DNA from 4 places in the Nonomuraea sp. NPDC049421 genome. Region 1 is predicted to be linked to each of the others. Evidence: riboswitches for the same ligand, from Rfam matches in the RefSeq annotation. Region 1 holds a riboswitch; each other region holds the start of a gene.
What was found. Region 1 has a riboswitch for cyclic di-AMP ahead of AB0K18_RS02005 (C40 family peptidase). Riboswitches for the same ligand answer to the same signal wherever they lie in the genome.
Positions count from the first base shown of each region.

Region 2: linked by a shared signal. The riboswitch ahead of AB0K18_RS16195 (CHAP domain-containing protein) and the one ahead of AB0K18_RS02005 (C40 family peptidase) in region 1 are both predicted to bind cyclic di-AMP.
Region 3: linked by a shared signal. The riboswitch ahead of AB0K18_RS12045 (hypothetical protein) and the one ahead of AB0K18_RS02005 (C40 family peptidase) in region 1 are both predicted to bind cyclic di-AMP.
Region 4: linked by a shared signal. The riboswitch ahead of AB0K18_RS41235 (C40 family peptidase) and the one ahead of AB0K18_RS02005 (C40 family peptidase) in region 1 are both predicted to bind cyclic di-AMP.

Region 1 is NZ_JBFAQA010000001.1:432,850-439,812, reverse strand. Features, by position in the region: gene AB0K18_RS02010 (hypothetical protein) at 1-640, opposite strand, end outside; gene AB0K18_RS02005 (C40 family peptidase) at 773-1,279, opposite strand; cyclic di-AMP (ydaO/yuaA leader) riboswitch at 1,374-1,539, opposite strand; gene AB0K18_RS02000 (C40 family peptidase) at 2,275-3,189, opposite strand; gene AB0K18_RS01995 (NYN domain-containing protein) at 3,336-4,658, opposite strand; gene AB0K18_RS01990 (phosphotransferase family protein) at 4,803-5,879, shown strand; gene AB0K18_RS01985 (response regulator transcription factor) at 5,861-6,532, opposite strand; gene AB0K18_RS01980 (histidine kinase) at 6,529-6,963, opposite strand, start outside.
Region 2 is NZ_JBFAQA010000008.1:152,431-159,393, forward strand. Features, by position in the region: gene AB0K18_RS16185 (ABC transporter ATP-binding protein) at 1-257, shown strand, start outside; gene AB0K18_RS16190 (ABC transporter ATP-binding protein) at 254-2,005, shown strand; gene AB0K18_RS16195 (CHAP domain-containing protein) at 2,068-2,766, opposite strand; cyclic di-AMP (ydaO/yuaA leader) riboswitch at 2,779-2,915, opposite strand; gene AB0K18_RS16200 (Gfo/Idh/MocA family oxidoreductase) at 3,032-3,985, opposite strand; gene AB0K18_RS16205 (aldo/keto reductase) at 4,068-4,883, opposite strand; gene AB0K18_RS16210 (hypothetical protein) at 4,977-5,921, shown strand; gene AB0K18_RS16215 (DUF6716 putative glycosyltransferase) at 5,918-6,963, shown strand, end outside.
Region 3 is NZ_JBFAQA010000005.1:359,558-366,520, forward strand. Features, by position in the region: gene AB0K18_RS12025 (ABC transporter ATP-binding protein) at 1-569, shown strand, start outside; gene AB0K18_RS12030 (ABC transporter permease) at 597-1,382, shown strand; gene AB0K18_RS12035 (sensor histidine kinase) at 1,444-2,724, shown strand; gene AB0K18_RS12040 (response regulator transcription factor) at 2,721-3,398, shown strand; gene AB0K18_RS12045 (hypothetical protein) at 3,411-4,367, opposite strand; cyclic di-AMP (ydaO/yuaA leader) riboswitch at 4,373-4,511, opposite strand; gene galT (galactose-1-phosphate uridylyltransferase) at 4,583-5,656, opposite strand; gene AB0K18_RS12055 (DeoR/GlpR family DNA-binding transcription regulator) at 5,653-6,429, opposite strand; gene AB0K18_RS12060 (TrpB-like pyridoxal phosphate-dependent enzyme) at 6,719-6,963, opposite strand, start outside.
Region 4 is NZ_JBFAQA010000034.1:52,098-59,060, reverse strand. Features, by position in the region: gene AB0K18_RS41240 (LuxR C-terminal-related transcriptional regulator) at 466-678, shown strand; gene AB0K18_RS41235 (C40 family peptidase) at 877-1,806, opposite strand; cyclic di-AMP (ydaO/yuaA leader) riboswitch at 1,929-2,080, opposite strand; gene AB0K18_RS41230 (amino-acid N-acetyltransferase) at 2,358-2,933, shown strand; gene AB0K18_RS41225 (RDD family protein) at 3,019-4,404, shown strand; gene AB0K18_RS41220 (RDD family protein) at 4,518-5,006, shown strand; gene AB0K18_RS41215 (Lsr2 family protein) at 5,519-5,851, shown strand.

The sequences.
Region 1 (6,963 bases):
CGGCCGGGTCACCCCCGTCCGCCGCGAAAGCCGCAGGTCCGGGCAGAACGGTCGGGAGCCGCCCGGCGCGCACTTCGGCGGCCAGCTCGGCGGCGGCCGTCGCCACGGGCAGTCCGGCGTCTCGGTAGGCGACGTAGTCGGCGAAACCCTCGTACAGCCAGACGGGCAGTCCGTCGGTGCCGGCGACGACGTGGGTGAGCTCGTGGGCGAGGACGACGTCCCTGCCGACGGGGTTGAGGGTGGCGAACGCCTCGGGGACGACGATCACCCGTGCGCCGTCGGCCACCGCCGCGAGCCCGTCCACCCCGCCCACCCGGGCCAGGCGTGCGGCCTCGCGGGCGTCGGCCGGGACGACGATCAGGGGACGTACGGGGCGGGCGAGCACCGCCGACACCCGCCGGCCCGCCGTGTCGGCCGCGCGCGCCAGCTCGTCGAGCCCCGCGGCGTCGAACCCGGCGTCGAACCCGGCGTCGTGGCCCACGACGGTGGACCACCTGCCGCGGCGTACGACGTGGGGCCCCGGCCACAGGTCGCGCGCCTGCGCGGGCAGGACGGGCGCGTCAGGCAGCGGGGCGGCGGCCGAGACGGCGAGGAGCACCAGCCCGGTCACCGCGGCTCGTCGGCTCACCTGCTCGGACACAGTGCCCGATCGTATGCGCTGCCTTGCGGGTCAAGGGCCGGGAACGCGAGAGCACCCGTACGCACCCCGCGAGGTGAAGCTCGGGAACGCGAGAGCCCCGTCCGGATCGGGGAGGATCCGGACGGGGCTTCTTCACACGCCGGGACGGACGGCGCCGACGAAGGACGACCTTCGCCATCCGCTCAGCTTGTCGATGCGTACCCGTTCACCTGTCCGCGGTGAATGGATCATCTTGCCCTTGCCGACGTACATGCCCACATGGCCGAGCCCGTTGAAGAACATCAGGTCACCTGGCTTGAGATGGCGCCAGGAGACCTTCTTCCTCGTGCGGACGAACTGGCTGCTCGCCACGCGCGGGAGTTTGACGCCGGCCTTCTTCCAGGCGAACTGGACGAGGCCTGAGCAGTCAAACGCACCAGGTCCTGTGCCCCCGTAACGGTACGGGTCACCGATCTGCTTCTTGGCCACGGCGACGGCCTTGCCGGCCCTCGCCTTCTGCCGGGCGGCTTTGGCGGCCCTCTTACGGGCCTTCGCCGACGCCGTGGTGCGGGCGGTGGTCGCCGCCTTCACCGTCGTGCCGGCCGCCGCACTGGTCTCGCGGGTCGTCGCCGCCTGAGCCGCCGGGGCATGGAGGACCATACCTCCGGCCGTCACGGTCATCGTGAGTGCAACACCACTCAGGGCAAGGCGGGACAGGCGGGGGTTCTGCAGGGAGTTAGACAGGATTTCTCCTTGTGTCTTCCACGAACGCCTACCGGGTTAGCTGACGGATTCGGGCGTGGAAGTCGCCCTACGGCGCGATGGGCGCGCCGATTCACCCCTGATCCCTCGGGGAACGTGGGATCGCTGGGTCCCCGGCTCCGTGCCTCCTGGCTGCACGGATTCGGCAGGTCGGCACCCCGATCAGAAGTGCGATGGGGATATCAGGGCCGACCGGCGGATTTTTATCTGTCTCACATCGGGAGGGACCGATGCCGGTTCGCGGCGACATGGCTTGTTCACCGCGACGACGCCAGAAGCTACGCCGAAGGGTCAAGGATCGGCAAAGCGTGAATGGCCCTGTAAAGATCAGATAGCAGGATTTGTCAGACTTGAAACCCCTGCTGGAACCCCAGGTCTTGTGACCAAAATGTGACCTCACTCACACTTGCTTTCGCGGGCTTTTGTCAGGTCCCAGTAGTCACAGGAGTCACACCAGTCACAAACGCGAACACCCTTCTCGCCCCGCTTGCCGACCGGACGCGAGGGACGTCGCCCCGAAAAATCCACCCTTTGTACGACTCTCCCTAGTAGTGACCGATCAGGAGGTCAAGCCCATCGCGCCCAGGTTGATCAAGGAGCCCGCCAACTATAGATCTTCGTAGAAGAGCTGCGACACGGATCACAGCCGAGCGGCCACCGCGTGCGCAGAGCGCTGATGCTGAACGCGACTGCGATGAGGGGCGTGCCAGACGCGATCGCCAAGAGCCGACGCCAGGCCGAAACCCCCGCTGTCACGCAGTAAGCCCCGGCGGCCGAACCGCCGGGGCTTACGCAGCCAGACCAAAACCTTCGCGGCCGGGCTTAAGCGGCCGAATCACCCGGATACCGGGAGCCGGATGCCGGATGCCGGGAGCCGGGAGCCGGGAGCCGGGTTACGGGCGGATGGCGCCGACGAGGTTGCGGCCGTAGGCGGAGAGTTTGACGACCTTGACGACGTCGCCGGTCTGCGGCGCGTGGACGATCTGCCCGTTGCCCGCATAAATGCTGACGTGTCCCAGGCCCTCGGAGAAGATGAGGTCGCCGGGCTGCAGGGCGTCCAGGGAGACCCGCCGGCTCTGGCCCCAGGCCCACTGCTGCCACGTCGTCCGGGGCAGCGAGACCCCGGCGGCCCGCCAGGCCGCCTGCGTGAGACCCGAGCAGTCGTACCCGCCCGGCCCGGTGCCGCCGAACACGTACGGCTTGCCGACCTGCGCGTACGCGAACCGCAGCACCGCCGCCCCGCTCCCCGACGCCGGCCCGGTGTACTTGATGCCCGTGCTGTTGGGGTTGCCCGGGTTGTACGCCCCCAGCTTCTTCAGCAGCTTCTTCTGCTGCGCGATCAGCTTGAGGATCTCCGAGCGTTCCTTCTGGACGGCGTCGCGTTCCTTGTCAGCGGACTTGAGCGCCTTCTGCGCCTTGTCCCGCTCGATCTTCAGCCCCCGGTTCTCCCGGTCGAAGGCGGCGAGCTTCTGCAGGCGTTCCTGGGAGAGCTGCCCGGCCACGGCGAGCCCGGACAGGCGGCCCTGAGGATCGTTCGAGCCGAAGATGCCGGGCCATGAGGTGATGTCCTCGCCCAGCTTGTAGCTGTCGACGGCCATGCCGGCCACCTGGGCGCGCAGGTCGGCGACGGTGGCCAGCTTGCGCTTGTAGCTCGTGTCGAGCGAGGAGTAGGTGCTCTTGGCCTTCTTGTAGCGCTCGGTGGCGGTGTTGTACCGGTCGACGACCTTGTCCGCCTTGTCGTTGAGCTTCTCCAGCTTGGCCTTCGCCTGGGCCAGCGTGGGCTGGGGATCAGCGAGGGCCTCTCCCATCGGAGTCAGCATCAGTCCGAACGCGAGACCCGCGGCCATCGGCACCCGGCCAAACCTCACTGTATCGCCCTCCCCAGGATTTACATCTGGGGCGAAATAGTACAGAAGTGGCGGGTGAGCTAGTGCTAAACCTACCAATTCGTAACTTAGGCGCGACTCAGTCGGCGCAGCAGCAAACCAGACGGAACGGGTCTGGCTCCCATCCGGCGTACGGACTCGGCCACCTCGCGGTCGGACGAGACGACGGCGATGGCCCGGCCCGGCGGCTCGGCGCGGACGAGCTGGCGGATCAGGTCGTCGGCGATCTCCCCCGGCGCGCTGAACAGCACCCGCACCCCCCGCGGCGCCACCACCTGCACCGGCGCGTTGAGCTCCGCCCCGTCGAAGACCACCGTCACCTCGACGCGGGTCTGGGCGACGAGGCCGCCGAGCCCGTTCATGAGCCGGGTGCGCTGGTCGGCGAGGGTGAGCGTGCCGTAGCCGGTCTTGGTGACGTTGTAGCCGTCGATGATGAGGTGCACCTGCGGCAGCGCGAGGAGCTGGTCGAGCAGCTGCGGGTCGTCGTCGGCCAGCGCGCGGGCGGGCACGCCGCGGACGTTGGGGCGCTCTCCGGTGACCGCCGCGACCGAGTCGGCGGGCCGGCTGATCGTGGTCGGCAGCGCCAGCTCGCGGCGCAGCCCGGCGGAGGCGTCCTGGAGGGCGTCGAGCAGCACGCGGATGCGGGCGTCCTCGATGCTCCTGCCCTCGCGGGCGGCCCGGCGCGAGGCTTCGAGCTGCTTCTCGACGTCGGCGAGGCGCTCGCGCAGCCGCCGCAGCTCGGCCTCGGCGCCGCTGCCCGCGTGGGAGGCGGCGGTCCTGGCCTCCTCGGCGGCGTGCTCCATCTCCTCGGCCCGCCGCACCGCCGCCTTGGCCCGCTCACGGGCGTCGTGGAGCTTGCGGCGCAGGTCGGAGTTCTCCGCGCGGGCGGCCTTGAGCTGCTCGCGCAGCCGGTCGGCCTCCTCCTTGGCGGCGGTCTTCTGGGCGGCGAGCTGCTCGCGCAGGCGGGCGACCACCTCCTCGCGCTCGGAGCCCTCCGCCGCCACGGCCGAACGTTCGAGGTCGGCTCGGGCGGTTTCGATCATTTCCGCCCAACCCGGCGGCCGGGTCAGATAGGCTGCCGCCGCCACCAGCACGGGATCGGCCGCCGGTGGCACGTTGCCCTCGGCCAGCGCGGAGACCAGCTCGGGCCAGCCCGCGGCGACGGACTCGGCGACCAGCTCGCGGAACTTCTTGTCGTTCTCGAGCTGCGCCGCGATGGGCGCGCTGCCGAGTTTGGCGCGTTTGCGGGGGTCGAATTTGGCGATGCCGCGCAGGGGTGGCGGGATCGTCGCAGCCGGCATCGTGCCGAGGACCTGCGACGCCAGATCGACGACGTTGAGCCGCACCTGCTCGGGAAGCGGGCGAGACAGGCCTTCACCCGCTGAACTCATCCCACTTGTCCCTTCGTGACATGCCCTTTCAGACAAGGGTACGGCTGTTGCGTACCTGACCGTAACGGCCACCCATCTGTGGACAAGCGCTTGCTAGGCGGTATACGACTGTCGCAGGACCCGTCTCCCCCCGGGAGGTCCACCGTGGCCGAGCAGCTTCGTACGTCCACCCGCGACCTGGCCGAACTGCGGGAACGCGCCACCGCCTGGCTCCGTGCCCAGGTCGGCGCGAGCGCGTCGGTGTCGGAGATGTCCAGGCCCGCGGAGAACGGGCTGTCCAGCGAGACCCTGTTCTTCACCGCCACCTGGGACGGCCGCTCCACCCGCTGCGTGGCCCGCCTGGCACCTGCGCAGGAGGCCGTTCCCGTCTTCCCCTCCTACGATCTGCGCACGCAGTTCGAGCTGATGCGCCTGGCCAGGGAAAAAGCTGGGATCCCAGCGCCCAGGGCCCTCTGGTTCGAGCCCGACCCGGCGCCGCTGGGCACGCCGTTCCTGGTCATGGAGCGGGTGGACGGTGAGGTGCCGCCGGACGTGATGCCGTACACGTTCGGGGGCTGGCTGTACGACGCCTCCCCCACCGACCGGCGGCGGCTGCAGGCCGCGAGCGTCGGGATCCTCGCGGCCCTGCACCGTACGGTGTTCACGCCGGCCGAGCTGGCCCCGCTCGGGCCCGCCGGGCTGCGCGCGCACGTCGAGGCGCAGCGGGCCTACTACGAGTGGGCACACGGCACGTACCGCGTCCCGCTGCTGGAGCGCGCGTTCGACTGCCTGGAGGCGCACTGGCCGAAAGAGCCCGGCCCCGACGTGCTGAGCTGGGGCGACGCCAGGATCGGCAACATCATCTACCGGGACTTCGCGCCCGTCGCGGTGCTCGACTGGGAGATGGCCGCCGTGGGGCCGCCCGAGCTGGACGTGTCCTGGATGATCTTTTTGCACCGCTTCTTCCAGGACCTCACCGTGGGCGGCGGCCTGCCCGGCATGCCGGACTTCATGCGCAGCGCCGACGTCTGCCGCACCTACCGCGAGCTGACCGGCTACGAGCCCCGCGACCTGGACTTCTACGAGCTGTACGCCGCCCTGCGGCACGGCATCGTGATGGCCAGGGTGTGGCGGCGGCGCATCCACTTCGGCGAGCAGGCCATGCCGGACGACCCGGACGACCTGGTGCTGCACCGCGCCACCATCGAGCGGTTGCTGGCGAGCTACGAGGCGGCGTCGTAGACCAGCAGCGCCACCTGCACCCGGTTGTTGAGGCCGAGCTTGGTGAGGATGCGCGAGACGTGTGCCTTGACCGTGGGCACGCTCATGAACAGCTCGCGCCCGATCTCCGCGTTGGACTTGCCCTGCCCGACGGCCATCGCCACCTCGCGCTCGCGCTCGCTGAGCCGGGCGAGCAGCTTCCTCGCCCGCTGGGTGCGGTCGTCGGCCCCGCCGTCGGCCACATGGCTGATGAGCTGGCGCGTCACCGCGGGCGACAGGATCGGCTCGCCCGCCGCGACCTTCCTGATGGCCGCCACGAGGTCGACCGGCGCGATGTCCTTCAGCAGGAACCCGGCCGCCCCCGCCCGCAGCGCCCGCAGCACCTGCGCGTCAGCGTGGAACGTGGTCAGCACCACCACTTCAGGCGGCGCGGACGTGCGGCGCAGCGCCTCGGTGGCGGTCAGCCCGTCGACCCCCGGCATGCGGATGTCCATCAGCACCACCCGCGGCCGGTGCTCGGCGACCAGCGGCGGCACCTCGGCGCCGTCGGCGGCCTCACCGACGATCTCGATGTCGCCGGCGCCACCGAGGATCATCGACAGCCCGGCCCGCACCATCGGGTCGTCGTCGACGATGAGCACCCTGATCGGGCCGCCCTGGCCGGCTGCGGTCATGAAACGTCCTCCCGCGTCGTCTCCACCGGCCACGGCAGCCAGGCGCGTACCACGAACTCCCCCTCCGGCGTCGCGCCGTGCTCCAGCCGGCCGCCTGCCAGCTCGGCCCGCTCGGTCAGCCCGATGAGCCCGGCGCCCGCGCCGGGCAGACGGGCTCCGGACGGACGCACCGGGCGTGCTCCGAGCGGGTTGCGCACCTCGACCGACAACTCCTCGCCGCGCTCGCCCTCGACCACGACGCTCACCGGGACGCCGCCCGCGTGCTTGCGCGCGTTGGTCAGCGCCTCCTGGACGATGCGGTAGAGGTTACGGCCCTGCCCGTCGGGCACGTCGCCGGCCCGCAGGTCGAGCCGGACGTCCATGCCCGCCTGCCGGCACTCCTCCACCAGCGCGGGCAGGTCGGCCAGCGTGGGCTGCGGCCGGTCGGGCAC
Region 2 (6,963 bases), on a different contig from region 1:
TGGACGAGCCCACCGCCCACCTCGACGCCCGCGCCGAACGCGACGTCTTCGACCGGCTCCTCGACCACGCCAGGGGCCGCACGCTGGTGCTCGTCTCCCACCGCTTCGCCACCGTCAGCCGCGCCGACCGCATCGTGGTCCTGGACGGAGGCGTCATCGCGGAGGAGGGCGACCACGACCACCTCATGGCCCTGGGCGGCCGGTACGCCCGCTGGTACACCCTCCAGTCCACCCTCACCATCGGAGGCACCTCATGACCGGAGCCGCGTTGGGGGCGTTGGCGCGGGTGGCGTGGCGCATCGATCGGCGGGCGGTGGTCGTGCTGGCCGGGCTCCTGCTCGCGGGCGCCGTCAGCCACGGCCTGGTCGGGGTGTTCCTGCGGGAACTGACCGACGCCGCCACGCGTGGCCTCCTCGGACCGGCCGCCGTCCAGGCCGTGGCAGCGGGGGCGGCGCTGGCGGCAGGGGTGGCGCTGGGCCGGGCCGAGCTGGCGCTGATGCAGGAGCTGGCCGAGCGGATGGGGCTGGCGGTGCAGGAGGAGATCCTCGCGCTCACGGCGAGCCTGCCCACGATCGAGCACCTGGAACGGCCCGCGTACCTGGACAGGCTGCGCACGCTGCGCGAGGAGAGCAGGGAGCTGTACTTCGCGGTGTGGGCGCTGGCCCTGGTGGCCGAGCACGGCCTGCAGATCGGGCTGGGCGTGGCGCTGCTCGCCGCCGTGCACCCGCTGCTCCCGCTCCTGCTGGGCGCCGCCGTGCTGCCCTCACTCCTGGTACGCGGCCGCGCCGCCGCCCGCATCGACGCCGCCACGATTCGCACCGCCGAGACCGCCCGGCTGGAGCTGAGCCTGTCGGAGACGGCCACGTCCGCAGGGGCGGCCAAGGACCTGCGGCTCGGCGGTGCCGGAGAGGTCCTGGACGCGATGGCGGGACGGCACTGGGACGCGGTGTCGGCCGCGCTCGGGCGGGCGCGGCTGCGGGCGGGCCTGCTGACGTTCGCGGGCTCGGCCACGTTCCTCACGGGATACGTCGCCGCGCTCGCCCACGCCGCCTGGCTGGCCGGCCGGGGCCAGGCGACGGCGGGTGACGTGGTGCTGGTGGCCACGGTCGGCGTGCAGTTCGTCACCCAGGCCGCCCGCCTCGCCTTCCACCTCGGCTCGGCCGCCGCGGGCCGGCACGCCGCCACCCGCCTGGCCTGGCTCCGCGCCTACGCGGCCGCCCGTCATGAGCATCAAGGTGCCGCGGCGCCGCCGCCGGCGCTGCGCAGCGGCATCACGCTGGCCGGGCTCTCCTTCACCTACCCGGGGACGTCCCGCGAGGTGCTCCACGACCTCGACCTGCACCTGCCCGCGGGCGCCACGGTCGCGCTGGTCGGCACGCACGGGTCGGGCAAGACGACGCTGGTGAAGCTGCTGTGCGGGCTGCATCGGCCGTCGCGCGGCACGATCCTGGTGGACGGCCGTCCGCTCGGCGACCTCGCGCAGGACGCGTGGCAGGCCAGGGTCGGCGCCGTCTTCCAGGATCACGCCCGCTTCGAGCTGACGGCCGGCGAGACGGTCGGCGTGGGGGATCTGCCCAAGCTGCACGACCCCGCGGCGGTGGCGGGGGCGCTGGAACTGGCCGACGCCGGCCAGGTGGTGGCCGGGCTGCCCCAGGGGCTGGAGACCGAGCTGGGGGAGACGTTCGAGCACGGCGTACGGCTCTCCGGCGGGCAGTGGCAGCGGCTGGCCCTGGCCCGCGGGTCGATGCGGACGGAGCCGTTGCTGCTGGTGCTGGACGAGCCGACCGCCGCGCTGGACGCACCGGCCGAGAGCGCGGTCTTCGCCCGCTACGCCGAGGCGGCCAGGAGCCGTCCGGGAGCCGTCACGCTGCTGATCACCCACCGCTTCCCCACGGTGCGGATGGCGGACCTGATCGTCGTGCTCGGCGAAGGCCGGATCGTGCAGTGCGGCACCCATGACGAGCTCAGCGAGCTCCCGGGGCCGTACGCCGACCTCCTGACATGACGAACGCGCGCCCCGGGAAGGGGCGCGCGTTCCGCTGTCACGAAGAGGGACGCGAGGGAAGGTCAGCCGGCGTACTCGGGGTAGCCGTAGCCGACGACCTGCGACTTCGGCCGGACCCGCTCTTCGACCTTGCCGTTGCCGGTGTTGCCCTCGACGGTGGAGATGGTGCCGTCGTGGTTGTCCTTGACGACGAAGCCCACGTGCTGGATGTCGCTCAGGGACTTGCCGCCCTTCCAGGAGAAGAACACCACGGCACCCGGCTTGGCCTCGTGGCCGAAGCGCTCGTTGGCGGCGAACCACTTGGCGTGGGCGACGGTCCAGGCGTCCCAGCCGACCTGCGGGCGGGCGCCGGTCTGCTCGCCGACCCAGGACACGAACATCGAGCACCAGGCGGCGTTCAGGTAGGCGTTGCGGCTGCCGCCGTCACGGGCGACGGTCTCGGCGGCACGCTGCGAGTTGGCGTACCACTGCTGGAACTTGGTCCCGCCGCCGCTGGCGTTCTCCGAGACGCCCACCTGCGCCCTGGCTACGGCCAGGACCTGGTCGGCGGTGGCGGTGATCTTGGTTTCGTCACGCTCGCCCGCCTTGTGGGCGGCGAGCGCGCTGGCCGGGTGCTTCGCGGCGGTGGCCGCGGCGACCGCGGTGGAGGTGTCGGCGTGGGCCGCGGCGGGGACGCCGAAGGCCGAGGCCAGGACGCCGGCGCCGAGGACGGCGCGGGCGATGGTGCTCTTCGAGACAGCGGTAAGACGATGCTTGGCCATCGAGGGGGTTACTCCTTGCTTCCATGCCGCTTACCGGGTTAGCTGACGGGTTCGGGCGTGGAAGCTGCCCTACGGCACCGAAGTGCCGATTCACCCCAAAGGACATGGGTCCCCGGTTCCGCACGTGGCGGATTCAGCGGTCACAGGACGATCCTGTGATGTGTCGTGCGATGGTCTGACATAGCCGGACAAACCGGACGTATGCCTCAAGATGCCCATAAGGTAATACATGAGGCAAGAGGATTACAAATCCATAAAAGTAAAGTCAGCCGAGCTGACTGCGCGCCTCGGCCAGAAGCCCCATCATGGCAAGGGATTCGTCAAGCGGCATGATCGAGGATTCGGTCCTGCCTTCGGCCGTGGCGGCGCGGACTTCGCGGAGCTCTCCGGCGTAACCGTTGTCGGCCGGGTCGAGCACGTGCTCTTCCGGCTCCATCGCCGGCCCGGAGAGCACGATCCGCTGCGGTGCCCAGAACGGTGCCTGGATGTCCGCCCGCATCTGGGTACCTACAACACTGGCCCCGTTCGGGTAATTCCCGAGCAATGAGGTGGCCACGAGAGCGTGCCGCCCGCCGGGGTAACGCAAGACGCCGGCCGCCTCCGCGTCAACGCCGTTCGGGGCCAGGGAGCCGGTGACGTGCAGGTCGGTGGGCATGCCCAGGATGAACTGGGCCAGCCCGAACGGGTAGATCCCCAGGTCGAGCAGGGCGCCGCCGCCCAGCTCCGGAGCCCACAGGCGGTGCGCCGGGTCGTACGGATGGGCGAAGCCGAAGCTCGCCTGCACCGACCGGATCTCCCCGAAGCGCGGATCCTCCTTGATGCGCCTGATGAGCGGGTTGAACCGCATCCACATGGCCTCCATCAGGAAGACCCCGGCCTCGCGGGCCAGCCGCACCATCTTCTCCGCGTCGTCCACGGTCGCGGCCAGCGGCTTCTCGCACAGCACCGCCTTGCCCGCCGCGATGGCGGCCGCGGCGACCTGCAGGTGCTGGGCGTGCGGGGTGGCCACGTAGATCGCGTCCACCGCCGGGTCGGCGCACAGCTCCTCATAGGACCCGTACGCCGACTCGGCGCCCAAGGTCGACGCCAGGGCCTGCGCCCTGGCCAGGTTCCTGCTTCCTACGGCGGCCACCCGCATGCCGGGCTCCGCCACGATCGCCGCACCCACGGTACGGGCGATGCCGCCGGTGGCGGCTATTCCCCAAGTGAAATCTCGCACGCCGGCGATCGTATACGGAAGGCAAATATGGGCTTATGTCGGTAGTGCCGGAAATATCAGGAATGTCGTTTTGTCACATCCGTCACTCGAACGAGTCGGGGTCGGGCCCGAGCCGCTGCCCCCGGCTGAGCGCCCCGATGGCCGCGAGGTCCTCGGCGTCCAGGATGAAGTCGAAGACGTCGATGTTCTCGGCGATCCGCGCCGGCGTCACCGACTTCGGGATCACCACGTTCCGGAGCTGCAGGTGCCAGCGCAGCACGATCTGCGCCGGCGTCTTGCGGTGCTTGTCGGCCAGCACCCGCAGCGCCGGGTCGTCGAGCAGCCCCCTGCCCTGCCCCAGCGGGCTCCACGCCTCGGTGAGGATGCCGTTGGCCTCGTGGAACTCGCGCATCTGCCGCTGCTGGAAGTAGGGGTGGAGCTCGATCTGGTTGATGGCGGGGACGATGTCGGCCTCGTCCATGAGCCTGGTGAGCGTCTCGACGGTGAAGTTGGAGACGCCGATGGCCTTGGCCCGGCCGTCCCGGTAGATCTTCTCCATGGCCTTCCACGCCTGCACGTACTTGTCCTGCCGCGGCATCGGCCAGTGGATGAGGTAGAGGTCGACGTAGTCGAGGCCGAGCCGGGCCAGCGACTCGTCGAAGGCGGCCTCGGCGCGGGCGTGCTCGCCGTTGGCCAGCTTGGTCGTGACGAACACCTTCTCCCTGGGCAGCCCGCTGTTGCGCACCGCCCGGCCCACGCCCTCCTCGTTGCCGTAGGCGGCGGCCGTGTCGATGTGCCGGTAGCCGGCCTTGAACGCGGTCGTGACCGCCTGCTCGGCCTCCTCGGCAGGTACCTGCCAGACGCCATAACCGAGCTGCGGGATCTGCACGCCGTCCGTGTTGAGCATGAGCGAGTTCATACCCTCCATTGTTCACGCCGCGTTCCTGGCGGCTTAAGCCGGGCGGGCTAGCTTGAAGCGGTCGTGAACGGCCCATCACCTGGGAGGGCAGGAGTGGTCGAACAGGCGTCGGCCTGGGTGGAGTCACCGCTCCAGATGCTGTGCGCCGTCGAGGCCCACCACGCCGGGCTGCTCGGCCCGGCCACGGCGGTCGTGCCGCGCGCCGGCCTGCGCCCGCTCAAGGCCACCCGGCGCGAGCTGCGCTCGATGGCGCTGCCCGGCGGGCTGGAGCTGGCCGAGCCGCGCGAGCGCATGCCGCGCCGCGCGCTGGCGGTGGGCGACGCCTTCTCGGGACGGGTGCAGCTGCGCTGGCTGCTGTCCAGGCCGGGACGCGTCGTCGTGGTGGACGACGGGCTGGCCACGCTGCGGCTGCTCGAACTACTGGCCGCCGGGCCGTACCGGCCGCTGCTGCGGGCCCGCGCCGAAGGGGGACGGCTGCGTGCGGTGCTCGGCCTGGCCGCGGCGCTGCGGCTGCGGCTGAGCGAGGTGTCGGTCTTCACCGCGCTGCCCGTGGACGACCGGCTCGCCGAAGCCGTACGGGAAGCAGGGGTGCATCTCGTCCGCCACGACTTCGCCTGGCTGCGCGCGCAGCCGCCCAGCTCCGAGGGCCCCGCCGAGCGTACGGTCGTGCTCGGCACCTCGCTCGTCCGCAACGGTCTCATCCGCCGCGACCACTACCTGCGCTGGCTGACCGACCTGGCCGCGCGCGAGCCGCTCGCCTACTACCCGCACCGCCGCGAGGACCCCGTGGACGTCGCGCTGATCCGGGAGCGTCCCGGCATCACCGTCCACGACGGCGGCGTGCCGGCCGAGCTGACGCTGCGCGGCCTCGACGCGGACCAGCGCGTGCTCAGCCTGCCCTCGACCGCGATCACGTCGCTGCGCGTGCTGCTCGGGCCGCGCGGCGTCGCCGTCGAGCCCGTGGACGTACCCGATGACTGGTGGACCAGCAGGGCGGTGCCCGCCCTGCGCTCGCATTTGACAGGAGTTCCCGGGTGAGAGTGCTGGCCGTCGCCGACTCCGACTCGTATCTGAAATGGGCGGCCTGCCTGCTCGACGACCTGCCTCCCGGGTGCGTGACCGACCTGGTCGTGGTCCGCACGCCGATCGCGCCCTCGCCTGAGCAGATCGCCGCCGCCGTGGGGGAGCGGGCCGTGCCGCCGGTGCTGTCGGCGCGGTCGCTGCGGCGGCTGGCCGAGCGCACCAGGCCCGACGCGATCCTGGTGGCTTGTACGGGCCCGGTGGTGGACGTGCTGGTCGCCGAGGTGCTCGACGGCCTGCGGCCCCGGCCCGTCTTCGTCTCCGGCCTGCCCGGCATCTCCGTGCCCGCCACGGAGAAGGCGTGGACGTTCCGCAGCGGCTGCGACCTGTTCGTGGTGCACAGCGAGCGCGAGGTGGCCGAGTTCACCGCGATCGCCGGCCGGCTCGGCGGCGGTGGCGCGGTGGGCCTGGCCAGGCTGCCCTTCCTGCGGCCCCAGCGGGGCGCCGGCGGCGGCGACCGGGTGGTGTTCGCCACTCAGGCCAAGGTGCCGCGCGAGCGGCGGCAGCGCGAGCAGATCCTGCTGTCGCTGGCCGCGCTGGCGGCCGACCGGCCCGACCTGGAGGTCGTGGTCAAGCTGCGCGCCCTCGACGGCGAGCGGCAGACGCACAACGAGCGGCTGCCGTACCAGCGGTTGTGGCGCGAGATGGGGGAGCCGGGACGGCTGACGTTCGCGGCCGGGCCGATGCGGGAGCAGCTGGAGCGGGCGGCCGGGTTCGTCACGGTCAGCTCGACGGCGGCGCTGGAGGCCATCGCGATGGGGGTGCCGTCGCTGGTGCTGCGCGACTTCGGGGTCAGCGCCGAGATGATCAACCTGGTGTTCGAGGGCAGCGACCTGCTGGGCACGCTGGACGAGCTGGCCGAAGGCGGCTTCCATACGGCGTCGCCCACCTGGTGCGCGGCCAACTACTTCCACCCCGCCGAGCGCGACGACTGGGCCGGGCGGCTGGCCGGCCTCGTGGAGGCGGGGCCCGACACGCCCGCGCGGTCGCTGCTCGACGG
Region 3 (6,963 bases), on a different contig from region 1:
TCGGCCTGGCGGACAAGGCGAGGACCAGGTACGCCAAGCTGTCCGGCGGCCAGAAGCAGCGGCTGTCGATCGCGCTGGCCCTCATCGGCGGCCCCCGGGTGGCGATCCTTGACGAGCTCACCACCGGTCTCGACCCGCAGGCCCGGCGCGACACCTGGGACCTGATCGAGGGCGTGCGCTCCCGTGGGGTGACGATCGTGCTGGTCACCCACTTCATGGAGGAGGCCGAGCGGCTGTGCGACCGGCTCGCGCTGATCGACGCCGGCCGCGTCGTCATGGTGGACACCCCGGCCGGTCTGACCGAGCGGGCGCGCATAGGGCAGCGGATCCGGTTCCGCCCGTCCAGGCCGATGGACGACCGCCTGCTGACGAGCCTGCCCGACGTCTCCGGCGTCACCCGCCAGGGTGAGCTGGTCATCGTCGACGGCAACGACAACGCGCTCAACGCCGTCACCACCGTGCTGGCCCGCCACCAGATCGTGGCCGAACAGCTCCGCGTCGAGCAGGCGAGCCTGGAGGACGCGTTCGTCCAGCTGACCGGCAAGCGCCTCGACCCCGGCCCTCGGTAACCATCACAGAGAGAGGACCTCATGCCCATGTCAGCCCAGCACAGCGCCGCACCCACCGTCACCGCCGGACGAGGTTCCGCCACGTGGCGGCTCATCGAGGCCGAGAGCACGTTGTGCATCAGAGACAAGGTCGGCCCTCTTTGGGGTATCGGCTTCCCGCTGGTCCTGCTGATCATCCTCGGTAGCGTGCCCGATCTGCGGGAGGCCGTGGAGGACGGCGGCGGCCTGACGTACTTCGACCTCTACGTCCCTGTCTTGATCCTGTTCAATCTGGCCATCCTGGCCACGACCTCCCTGCCGACCACGCTCGCGGGATACCGGGAGAACGGCGTGCTGCGGCGCATGCGGACCACGCCGGTCGGCCCGGCCCGCGTGCTCGCCGCCCAGCTCGCGGCCAACTTCGCCATAGCGGCCGTCGGCATGGTCCTGTTCCTCGCGGTGGCCGGGTTCGGCTTCGGCGTCGGCCTGCCGAAGCACCTTCTCGGTTTCACCCTCGCCTGGCTGCTCGCGGCGGCCGCGCTGCTCGCGATCGGCCTGCTGATCACCGCCCTCGCGCCCGGGCGCGGCCCGGCCACGGCGATCGGTACGGTGCTGTTCTTCCCGATGATGTTCTTCGCCGGACTCTGGATACCGATCTCGCTGATGCCGCCGTTGCTGCGGAACATCGCCCACTACACTCCGCTCGGCGCGGGCATGGGGGCGTTCCAGGACGCGTACCAGGGTCACTTTCCCTCCGCCGTGCCGCTGCTGACCCTGGCGGCCTACGCGGTGGTGTGCGCGTTCGTCGCGGTGCGCTGGTTCCGCTGGGAATAGGCGCTGGGGACAGAGGCCGGGGACAGAGGCCGGGAATAGAATCCGGCGGGGAGAGGGAGTCGTGAACAGGAAGAGTCCGCACCAGCCGCCGTTCTTTCTGGTCAACGTGGTGCCGTACGCGCTGCTGGTGCTCCTCGTCGCGATCCTGTTGTTCGCGGAGGACCAGGCGGGCGCGTCCTTGCTCCTCGACCTCGGCCTGTGCGGGCTGGCGGCCGCGTGGATGCTCGGCATGTTCACCCTGCGTCCCGGCTGGTGGGACCGGCCGCGAATCATGGGGGTGTTCGTCGCGGGGCTGCTCGTGATCACCGCTGTTCTGGTGGCCCGTCACCCCGTTTTCGGGCTCTTCACCCCTGCCCCCTACATCTACTCCTTCACGGTCCTGCGCTGGCCGTGGCGGCTGCTGGGCGTCGCCGCCACGGCGGTCCTTGCCGGTACGGCGCAGGCCTCCGGCATCCCCAAGACGGACGTGTTCGGCCTGACGATGCTCGTGACCATCGTCGCCTTCAACATCGCCATGATGTGCGCCTGCGCTTGGGTCCTGCGGCTCGCCGAGAAGGAGGAGGAGCGGCGCGAGCAGACCCTCGAAGAGCTGAGCCGGACGAACCGGCTGCTGGAGGCTTCGCTCGCCGAGAACGCCGGCCTGCATGCCCAGTTGCTCGCCCAGGCCAGGGAGGCGGGCGTGCTCGACGAACGCCAGCGGATGGCCCGCGAGATCCACGACACCCTGGCCCAAGGGCTCACCGGCATCATCGCGCAGCTCCAGGCTGCCGAGCAGATGCACGAGGTCCCGGCGCCGTGGCGCCGGCCCTTCGACGCCGTCAAGAACCTGGCGAGGGAGAGCCTGGCCGAGGCGCGGCGCTCGGTCGACGCGCTCCGGCCCGAGCATCTGCGGACCGCACGCCTGAGCGACGCGCTCGCCGACGTCGCCGACCGGTGGTCGAAGCTGCACGGGCTCACCGTTCACGTCACGACGACCGGCACGGTACGGCCCATCACACCCGAGGCCGAGTTCGCGCTGCTGCGCACGGCACAGGAGGCATTGGCCAACGTGGCCAGGCACGCGGACGCGACCAGGGTCGGGGTCACACTGTCCTACCTGGAGAACGCGGTCGCGCTGGACGTGCGTGACGACGGCAAGGGCTTCGATCCGCCCGGTCCCGAAGCCGGCACGGCCACAGGCGGCGGGTCACGGCCGCCGTCCCCCAGTGGCGGATTCGGCCTGACCATCATGCGGCAGCGCGTCGAAGGACTGTCCGGCACTCTGCAGATCGAGTCCGAGCCCGGCGCCGGCACCGGGATCTCGGCCTGCATCCCCACCCTGCCGGCCGGGAGCCACGCATGACAGATCACAGGGCCGAGGCGGCGGCCGGGACCCCGATCCGGTTGGTGATCGCGGACGACCATCCGGTCGTCAGGGACGGGCTGAGCAGCATGTTCGCCTCCGCGCCCGGATTCGAGGTGCTGGGGGAGGCCGAGGACGGCGCCTCAGCCGTACGGCTCGCCAGGGAGCTCCAGCCCGACGTGATCCTGATGGACCTGCGCATGCCCGGCATGGACGGGCTGTCCGCGATCATTGAGCTGACCAGGCTCGGCGTCACCGCGCGTGTGCTGGTTCTGACGACCTACGACACCGACACCCACGTTCTTCCGGCGATCGAGGCGGGTGCGACCGGCTACCTGCTCAAGGACTCTCCCCGGGAGGACCTGCTGCGGGGCGCGCGGGCCGCCGCCAAGGGCGAGAGCGTGCTGTCCCCTTCGGTGGCCGCACGGCTGATGAACCGGGTCAGGACGCCCGCGCCGCAGCTGCTCAGCCGGCGTGAGCTTGAGGTCCTCGAACTCGTGGCGGCCGGGAACACCAACCGTGAGGCGGCCGCCCGGCTGTTCATCACCGAGGCCACGGTCAAGAGCCACCTTCTCAACATCTACGCCAAGCTCGGCGTGGGAGACCGTGCCGCCGCCGTCACCGAGGCGTTCAACCGGGGTCTGCTCGTCCCGCGCGCGCCTGAACCGCCCTGACCCTGCACCTGCTCAGTTCATCGAGATGTGCACGTGATCGTAGTGGTTCTCGGTGATGCTGCCGCGGTCGGACATCGTGCGCCAGCCGCTGCCGGAGTTGATGCGCTGCTTCCAGATCACGTACTTCACGCCGAGCTTGTCCTTGTTCTGCAGCGCCCACTCCGCGATGCGGTCGCCGAGCGCGTTGTTGGCGGCCGAGGGCATGCTGCCGCCGGTGCTCATCATGAAGTCGCAGGCCCGGCCGAGCGGGTGCTCGCCGCTGGCGCCCCCGCGGAAGCAGCCCACCGTGAACGGCAGCGCGAAGTTCTTCTCCACCTGGGCCTTCATCAGCCGCGTACGCGGGGTGATGTTGTCGGTGCCGCCGGGCAGCTCGGGCGCCCAGGTGCCGTTGGACTTGCGGCCCGTGGCGACCGGCACCAGGTCCTGCAGCTTCTTCTCGATGTCCTTGATGACGTCCTCGGCCTCGCGGCGCCGGCCGGCGACCGTGGCGGCGTCCGACTTGATCTTGGCCGTCAGCGCGGCGGCCTCCTCGCTGGCCTTCTTGCGCTCGTCGCGGGCCTTGGCCACGCTCTGCACGACGGCCTGCTGCTCGGCGGTGAGCTGTTCGAGCAGGGCCGCGCTGCCGCCGTTGCTGGGCAGCATGAAGCCGGGCAGCGACGGGTCGACGTTCTGGTAGCGCAGGCGGGCGATCTCGGCGACCCGCTGCTCGGCCGCGGCCAGCGTCTGCTCGGCGGCGGCCAGCTTGGCCTGCGCGTTCTTGGCGGCCTCCTGCGCCTCGGCCAGCTCGACCCGCTTCAGGTTGTACTTCTCGATGAGCTTGTCGACCTTGTTGTTGAGCTGCTTGAGCTGGGCGCGGAGCTCGGACTCGGTCGGTTTGGGCGCGGCCGTCGCGACGTTCGCCGGGAGGATGGCGAGGGCGGCGGCGGTGACGAGACCGATGGCAAGTTTCGCGGGGGACGAAGCCGCCACGTAAGAGTTCCTCTCCCTCTGCCGGCCGGGTTAGCTGACGGGTTCGGGCATGGAGCTCCCTACCGCTGTCGCGGATTCACCCCAAGGTGCGGATTGGGTCCCCGGCTCCCGGGCGACGCGCCCGGGATTAGGCGGGCGGTCGGCCGGGTTATGGCCGCCGCATATGGGGATATTAGTGGTAGATCACGAGTCATGCGACCTTAAGTAGAAATCTATTAGTGATCTATCTGTGACCGGAGCAGCCGCGCCGCTTCCTCCGGGCGTACGTCGTTCACGAACGCGCCCATCGCCGACTCCGAGCCGGCCAGGTACTTGAGCTTGTTCGGCGCCCGCCTGATGCTGAACAGCTCCAGGTGCAGGTACGCCAGCTCCCTCCCCGTACGCACCGGCGCCTGGTGCCAGGCCGAGATGTACGGCATCACGACCCCGAACAGCCCGTCGAACGCCCGCAGCACCGAGGTGTAGAGCGGCGCGAACGCGGCCCGCTCCGCCTCCGTCAGCGCCGCCAGGTCGGGCACCTGCCGGTGCGGATACACGTGCACCTCGAACGGCCAGCGCGCCGCGGCGGGCACGAAGGCCGTCCACAGCTCGTTCGCGGCCACCACCCGCGTGCCCGCGGCGCGCTCGGCGGCCAGCACGTCGGCGAACAGGTTGCCCTTGTACCGCTGCGCCGCGCCGAGCTGCAGCTTCGTCCTGGGCGTGACGTACGGGTAGGCGTAGATCTGGCCGTGCGGGTGGGCGATGGTGATGCCGATCTCCTCGCCCCGGTTCTCGAAGCAGAAGACCTGCTCGACGCCCTCGATGGCGGACAGTTCGGCCGTGCGGTCGGCCCACGCCTCCATGACCAGCTCCACCTGGTCGTCGGAGAGCCTGGAGAAGGAGGAGTCGTGGTCGGAGGTGAAGCACACCACCTCACACCGCCCCACTCCCGGCCGGACCTCACTCAGCCCACCGACATCCTCATAAGTCCCGAAATTTCCGGAAAAAGAGGGGAAGCGGTTCTCGAACACGACCACGTCGTAGTCGTACGACGGGATCTCCGTCGACCGCTCGTCGCTCGACGGGCACAACGGGCACTCGGCCGTGCCGCCCGTGGGCAGGAACGTCCGCGTCTGCCGGTGCCCCGCGATCGCGATCCACTCCTCGGTCAGCGGGTCGTAGCGCAGCTCGGAGGCCGGCGGCCGGGGCTCGAGCGGCCGGCGGTCGATCGCGCTCCTGTCGGCGTCGTCGCGCCGGTCGAAGTAGATCAGCTCCCGTCCGTCGGCGAGATGGGTGATGGTGCGCTTCACGAGCCCTCCGCGATGATCAGTTCGCCGGCCCGTTCGGCCAGCTCAGTGCGTGCTTCCTCGGGCAGGCCCGCGTCGCTGACGACCACGTCGGCCTCGCTCAGCTCCGCGATCGTGCTGATGCCCACGGTGTTCCACTTCGTGTGGTCGGCGGGGACGACCAGCCGGGTCGCCGCCGCCACCAGCTCCCTGTCGGTCTCCGACTCCAGCAGGTTGGGCGTGGTGAACCCGGCCCGCACGCTCATTCCGTGCACGCCGAGGAAGAGCGTGTCGACGTGCAGGCGGCGGATCGCGGCCACCGCGACCGGCCCCACCAGCGCGTCGGACGGCGTGCGCACGCCACCGGTCAGCACGACCGTGCGGTCGGCGCGCGGGTTGCGGTGGAAGACCTCGGCGACCGGGATCGAGTTGGTGATCACGGTCAGCTCGGGCACGCCGATCAGGTGGTGGGCCAGCGCCCACGTGGTGGTGCCCGCCGACAGCGCGACGGCCGTGCCGGGGCGGACGAGCGTGGCCGCCTGCCGGGCGATGGCCTCCTTCTCCTGCTGCTGGCGGGCCGACTTGGCGGTGAAGCCGGGCTCCTCGGTCGAGCCGGGGCCCAGCGCGGTCGCGCCGCCGTGCACCTTCTCCAGCAGGCCGCGCTCGGCCAGCACCTCGAGGTCGCGCCTGATGGTCATGTCGGAGACGCCGAGCTCGCGTACGAGGTCGGCCACCCGTACGCCGCCGTTGCTGCGGACGCGTTCGAGGATCGCCTGCTGACGCTGCTGTGCGAGCACACCCGCTCCTTCCAACACATTCCACCAAATTATGACACGGATTTGTTGGGGAATGTTAGTTCGTGCGGAACGCTTGCGCTGGTCAGCGTGCCGGGAGACGTTGAAGGCCCAACCGGTGCCGATCAAGCGGAGGCGAGCTCATGGCCAGACGCGCACGTAAGGGCAAGGCGCGCAAGAAGAAGAAGGCCAACCACGGCAAGCGTCCCACCGCGCGATGACCTGCGCGATGACCTGCGCGTGACCTGCCGGGTGGCCGCCCGCGCGGCCGCCCGCGCGGCCACCCGGCGGCCTATCCGGGCAGCCCCTGTCCAGGCAGTTCTGTGAGCGCCAGGTCGATGCGCTCCTGCGGCAGCGCGTAGTCCTCCAGCTCATCGGCCAGGTAGCGGTCGTAGGCGGCCAGGTCGAAGTGGCCGTGACCGCACAGCGCCGTCAGGATCACCTTCTCCTCGCCGCTCTCCTTGCAGCTCAGCGCCTCGGCGATGGTCTCCGCCAGCGCGTGCGTGGGCTCGGGCGCCGGCAGGATGCCCTCGGTGC
Region 4 (6,963 bases), on a different contig from region 1:
TTCTGGTCGGCCCGCTTTCCGACATCTGATCGTCTGTAAGCATCTGGTCAAGTTCGCGGGCCCGCAGGCAGGTCGGGCGCGCAGGCGCGGGCGGCTCTGCCGCGTGGCCAGGGGCTGCCGTCGCGAGCCGGCCCGCGACGAGGCCGCGCCGCCCTGGAACACCTCGCCGACCGGCCGTTCCGTCGTGCTGCCCGTACGTCGGCCGGGCGGTTTCTCATGGGTGCGAAGAGAAAGATCGAAAGGCGTTCAGCGCCGATTTTCGCGTTGTGCGGGCCTGTTATTTGGCGGCGTTCTGTAGTGCTTTATCGCCAGGGCGTCACATATTTCGGATCATGTCAATAGCGCTGGTCAAGCCACACGGTTGTCATGCTTGACGACCTTTCCAGGATGCGTTTACGGTCTGCGAGGAGCAACCTGGGTCCGGTCGAGAGGCCCACGTTCTGCTGTTGGGGGGGAGGGCTCCCGATGGAAGTGCTCACTGAAGGTGTTGAACTCAGCCATGCGGACCTCGCATTGCTGTCGGAGCTGGCGAAAGGGGTCACGGTCGATCGGGTGGGCAGACGGCTTGACATCAGCGGCCGTACCGTTCGCCGGAGACTGCGGGGCATCTGCGACCGCATCGGCGTCGCCACGGCGATCGAGGCCGTGGCCTGGGCGGCCCGCCGCCAGCTGATCTGATCACCGGCGACGGGCTCGTGTGGGGCGGGCCCTGCGGGCCTCTGTAGGGCCTTCTGCGGACCTCGCGGGGCGGCCCCTGCCAGAGCGGGCTCCTGCGTGCTCGGTCGGGGCGGCTCGGTCGGGGCGGCTCGGTCGGGGCGGCTCGGTCGGGGCGGCTCGGTCGGGGCGGCTCGGTCGGGGCGGCTCGGTCGGGGCGGCTCAGTCGGCGATGCGCACCGCGCCGGCGAAGGGCCGCCGCTCGATCGAGGCGATGCGGACGACGTCGCCGGTCCGCGGGGCGTGCACCATCATGCCGCCGCCGAGGTAGATGCCCACGTGGTGCAGGTCGCTGTAGAAGAAGACCAGGTCGCCCGGGCGCAGCTCGGAGCGGTCGATGTGGCGGCCCGCCGTCCACTGGCTGCCGGTGTAGTGCGGCAGCGAGATGCCGACCTGCTGGTACGCGGCCATGACCAGGCCGCTGCAGTCGTAGGAGCTGGGGCCTTCCGCGCCCCACACGTACGGCTTGAGCTGCTGCGTGAGCGCCCACCTGGCGGCCTGGGCGGCCTTGCCGCTGCCCACGATGGGCAGGTTGACGCGCTGGGCCCGGGTGCCGGGCCGGCCCGCCTCGCCGAGCGCCCGCCTGAAGAGGTTGCTCTCGACCTTGGTGACCAGCGTGGTGATCTTGTCGCGCTTGCTGTCGAGGTCGGAGATGAGCTTCTCGACCTCCTTGATGCGGCTGGCGGCGCCCGCCTTGGCCCGCTCGGCGGCCTCCCTGGCCTTGGTGACCTGGTTGACGGCCTCGCCCTGCTGCTGCTCCAGCACGTACGTGGTGGCGGCGCGGTCGAGGAACTCGTCGGGGTCGTCGGAGGTGGCGAAGGCGAGGGCGCGGCTGAGGCCGCCCGTGATGTAGGCGTTCTCGGCCAGTGCGGCGGCCTTGGCGCGCTTGGCGGCGAGGTCGGCCTCGCTGGTGGCCAGGGTCTTCTTCGCGGCGTCAGCGGCCCTCTTGGCGCTCTTGAGCTTCTCCCGCTGGCTGTTGTACTCCTCGGCCAGCGTCTCGATCTCGGTGTGCATCTTCTCGACCTGCTTGGCCAGGTCTTGGAGCGAGGGCTTGGGGTCGGCGGAGGCGGAGCCGACGGGGGCGGCGACCAAAAAGGTGGCCAGTGTGACACTTATTACACCGAGCAGACGCGACCGCCGGGAGGCACGTTGCGGACGGCGGGCGTGCTCGCCCGCGGTCGTCCTCTCACGCCTGCGCGTGCGCTTCACCAACCAGCTCCTCTCGTCGACGCCTGCCGGGTTAGCTGACGGGTTCGGGCCGGAGCAGCCCTACCGGACGTTGCGGATTCACCCCGGTGGTGGCGCTGGGGGGCGTCACCGGCGGTTCCCCGGCTCCTCCTCGCGGAGGATTAGGCGTGTCGCCCGCGCGCGACACGCGGGGAACATCGTCGCTGGACACTAATGCACTCCGGGTTCGTGCTCAACCAGAACTGCCGACTCTGTAGAGGTTTCACAACCGAAGAGTCACAAGGTGATCTCGTGCCTGGCCGTACGAAACGCAACTTATGACGGATTTGCCGCCCGATCTGGTGACTCGCGGGCCTGCTCAGAGCGCGTGCTCGGATGAGCACGAGTTGTAACAGCATGGGCCGAGACGTGGGAGTTAGGGCCGAGCCGTAATGACATCTGTACCCTGGAGGGCCATGGAGCAGGTGGCCGAACTGACAGCAGCCGAGACCGCGGTGGTGGTCCGGCGCGCCCGCACGCCCGATGTGCGGGACATCAGGAGGCTTGTGGACACCTACGCGGGGGCGGGCACGGGCTCGCGGCTCCTGAAGAAGGCCACCGTCACCCTGTACGAGGACGTACAGGAGTTCTGGGTGGCCGAACGGGGCGGGCAGGTCGTCGGTTGCGGTGCGCTCCACGTGCTCTGGGAGGACCTCGCGGAGGTCCGTACCGTGGCCGTGGACCCGCAGTGCCGTGGCATGGGCGTCGGCCATCGGATCGTCTCGGCGCTGATACAGCAGGCGAATGATCTAGGTCTGCGGCGTGTGTTCTGTCTGACTTTTGAGGTCGACTTCTTCGCAAGACTGGGCTTTCGCCAGATTCAGGGCACGCCGGTCTCACCCGAGGTGTACGCCGAACTGCTGGCCTCGTACGACGAAGGTGTCGCGGAGTTCCTCGACCTGGAACACGTCAAACCGAACACCCTGGGCAACACCCGCATGCTGCTGCATCTGACATCGGGTGACGCGGACCTTGACCAGATGGAAAGGTGATTGTTGATACCTATGTCGATACGTTGGGCGGCACAGGCATGTGTCCTGACACGTGCCACATGCGCACTCGAAGCGAGGTGACACGGTGAGCACCGGACAGCCGCCGTATCCACAGGACGAATCCGGCGAGAATTCTGCACCCGGCACCCCTTACGGGCAGCAGAACGCGGGCCGCCACCCCGGCGAGCCCGACCCGGACGTCACTGTGGTCGGCTACCGGGCGGACGACGCCTACGGGCAGCAGCCCCAGTACGGACAGCAACAGCAACAGCAGTACGGCTATGGCCAGCAGCAACCCCAGTACGGCCAGCAGCCGCCCTCATACGGCCAGCAACCCCAGTACGGCCAGCAGGGCCAGCAGGGCTACGGTCAGCAGCAGCAGTCGCAGCCCGGTTACGGGCAGCAGGGCTACCCCCAGCAGGGCTACGACCCCCAGCAGCAGCAGGGCTACGGTCAGCAGCAGCAGTCCCAGCCGGGCTATGGCCAGCAGCCCCAGTACGGACAGCAGCCCCCGTCGCAGCCCGGCTACGGTCAGCAGCAGGGTTATGACCCCCAGCAGGGCTATGGCCAGCAGGGCTACGACGCCCAGCAGGGCTACGGCCAGCAGCAGGGCTACGGCCAGCAGCAGCCGTCCCAGCCCGACTACGGCCAGCAGCACGGCTACGGCCAGCAGCCCCCGTCCGGCCAGCAGGGCTATGGCCAGCAGCAGCAGTCGCAGCCTGGCTACGGCCAGCAGGGCTACGACGCCCAGCAGGGCTACGGCCAGCAGCAGGGTTACGGCCAGCAGCAGCAGTCGCAGCCCGGCTACGGGCAGCAGGCCTACGGCCAGCAGGGCTACGACCCCCAGCAGCAGTACGGCCAGCAGCCCGGCTACGGGCAGCCCCAGCCGTACGGCCAGGGCGGTTACGGCCAGCAGCCCGGCTACGGGCAGCCCTACGGCCAGCCGGTCGGCGTCCAGCCGCCCGGTGCGCCCGCGCCGCTCGCCGAGTGGTGGCAGCGCCTGCTCGCCAGGTTCCTCGACGGCGTCATCTTCGGCATCGTGCTGTACGTGGTGCAGCTCCTGCTGGCGCCGCTGTACCCCTCCTACAGCTCGATCACGGGCCTCACGAGCGGGCTGACCTTCGGGATCCTGTACTACGTGGTCGTCTCGATCGTCGTCACCATCGTCTATCTGCTCTACGACTTCCTGCTGACGAAGATGAAGGGCCAGACCGTCGGCAAGATGGCGCTGGGCATCAAGGTCGTCCAGGTCGGCGGGCAGCTGCAGCCCGACGGCGTGCCGACCGACGTCGCACTCAAGCGCGCCCTGCTGACGGTGGGCGGCTACATCTTCTACTGGGTGCCGATCCTGGGCCCGATGATCGCGGGGCTCATCTACGCGCTCAACGGCGCGTCGCAGCTCTGGGACAAGCCGCTGCACCAGACGTTCGGCGACAAGTTCGGCAAGACCGTGGTCGTCAAGGTCAGGTAGCCCTTCAGGGCGACACAAGGGCCGGCTCTGCGCCGGCCCTTGTGTTATGTCCGCGTCCCCCGGTGAAAATGGTCAGAGTCCCCCGTGCGCTGCGAACACGTGAGGTGGGAGATATGGCCGGGACACCGCCAGGACCGCAGGCCCGCCCCGCTGAATGGTGGGAACGCCTGGCCGCCCGCTTCATTGAAGCGCTCGTCTTCGGGGTCTTCTATTACATTCTGTTCATTACGCTGTGGGGCTTCTTGCGGACTGTCGGGATGTCGGAGGTGTTCGGTGGCCGGCTGCCCGGGGTGATCGGTTGGGCGGTGGCCGGGTTCGCTTATGCCGGTTACGACTGGTGGGCTCATTCACGGCGCGGGCGCACGTTCGGTAAGGCGATCATGCGGATTCACCTGGCGCCGGGCGACCGGCCGCCCCGTACGCTGCTGAAACGGTCGCTGGTCTATCCGGCCCCGCTGATGCTCATGGGCATTCCGGTGGTCAATCTGGTGGCCGGAATGCTGCTCTTCGGCGTGGGGCTGCTCATCCTCATGGACAAGCCGCTGGAGCGGGGACCGCACGACAGGGTGGCGGGAACGCGGGTGGTAAAAGATCTTCGGTGAGACCGGCGTACCTGGGGCGACGTCTTTTCGTAAAATTTTCGGTTGATCCGGTAAGGAGCCTGGAGAGACTGGCATTAGGCTATGGGGCGTCCGGGTTGCCGGATGATGGCGCCCCTGCGACACGCAGGGCATCTGTGTGCCGCTATGGTCGGGTACGGGTGGTCATCGCCCGCGCGTCATGAGGAGCCGGGCTCCCGTGGCGGCGCGCCGAGCGCGTAAAGCGCCCCCGAAACCCCGCTAGCCGTGGAGGCGAAGGACGAATGGAAGCCCTAACGGACGTATTGTCAGCGCTCATCCCCCCTCTGGTGGTGGCCGGCGCCTTCATCTTTGGCGTAGTGAAGTTGGTCCGCTCCGAGGCCGTGGGGGGCCGCCGAAACCGCGAGGATCAGCCCGAGCGGCAGAACTGATCGGCTAGTCAGCCGAATCCCCGTAGCGCTGAATTGTCTCCACGCCTTTCCGGGTATATGTTTGGGCAGGCGAATGAAACAATGCTCCGCGAAAGGATTGCGTACATGGCCAAGCAGATCCAGGAGATTCTCATCGATGACCTCGATGGGGGCGAGGCCAATGAGACGGTCAGCTTCGCTATTGACGGCTCCTCCTATGAGATTGACCTCAGCGACCTTAACGCGAAGAAGCTGAGGGACGCTCTCACGCCTTTCGTGCAGCACGCGCGCAGGGCGGGCGCCGTATCCACGCGTCGCCGCGGTCGCGGCGGCAGCCGTGCGATGAGCCGGGAGAAGAGCTCGGAGATCCGTCAGTGGGCCAAGGCCCACGGCCTGCCCGTCAGCGAGCGCGGCCGCATCGCCTCCACCGTCGTGGAGAAGTACGAGGCCGCTCACTGACAAGCCCGTCACTCGACCATGCGCTTATGATGTTCGCCTTGGACCCCGGCGGCCGCCATAAGCGCATGATCGTTTCCCCGGCGTCCCGCGAATCCGGACTCCGTGGAGGATGATCTCCTAAGGCGCCCAAATGTGGGCGTTTTGGGCGCGCGCGTTCACTGGCCATCCCCGGCGCCGGTTTCCGGCGGGTTTCCGGCCGGGGCCGCGTTATGCGGGCGAGCGCGCGCCGAAAGCCGTGTGGGGCGGCCGAGCCCATTCAGGAGTACGCTCCGTGTACGCCGGGCCGGCCGCCCCCATTGCCGTTCCCGGCATGGTCCGCTTGTACGCGGGCGAAATCAGCGACCGCCGGGGGTTAACCCGGCGGCCCAACTCTTCACGCGCTGTAGCGTAAAAGCGTGATCCACTGCCGCCGCATCCGGCGGGAAACCCGTGGCGTACGGATGCGCGGCCGCGCGCGATATCCCGGTCCCGCGCTCCGCTTGCGGGCGCGATATCCAGGCCCCGCCCTCCGTCCGCGGCCATAAGACGCGAGTATGAGCAAGCCTCATGCATTGCCGGTTCCCCGGCATCGGCCCACAATGCGGCCAACTCGCGACCGGCCGGCATTCCGATTGCCGTGCACCTGCTGGTGCAAGGATCACGAGGAATGCGACGCATCAACCGGTGACGGCGTCTCATCATGCGGGATGCGTCCGGTAACCGGGCTGACCGGATGCCGCATTACCGATTACCGTCTGTACGGGCGCCTGCAGAAGCGCGATGCGCGCAGGGTGGCGAGTTGTGCTCAGGGCGTAGTGTGCGCGCTTGGCCAAGCCTCGCATCACCACATACGATGACGTCAGAACAGATACGCGGCATCAGCGACGCGCGGGCGAAGCGGCGTCCCCAACGCCGCCTTCGTGCCAGGCGTCCGATGGCCAGATCCGTGAGGGATCCGCGTGCGCCGCGAGTGGCAATTCGCAGTCGCCCCGCCGGGGCGGCTTAAACATCGTTCGCTTGCGGCGTAGCGGGAACATGTCACCCCCGAACAGTAGTTGGATGGAGGGTGAACGCCCTGCTCTCGGGGAACGTGTCTGCTATAGAGCGTGTCAGCGGCAGAGGGCACGGTTCGC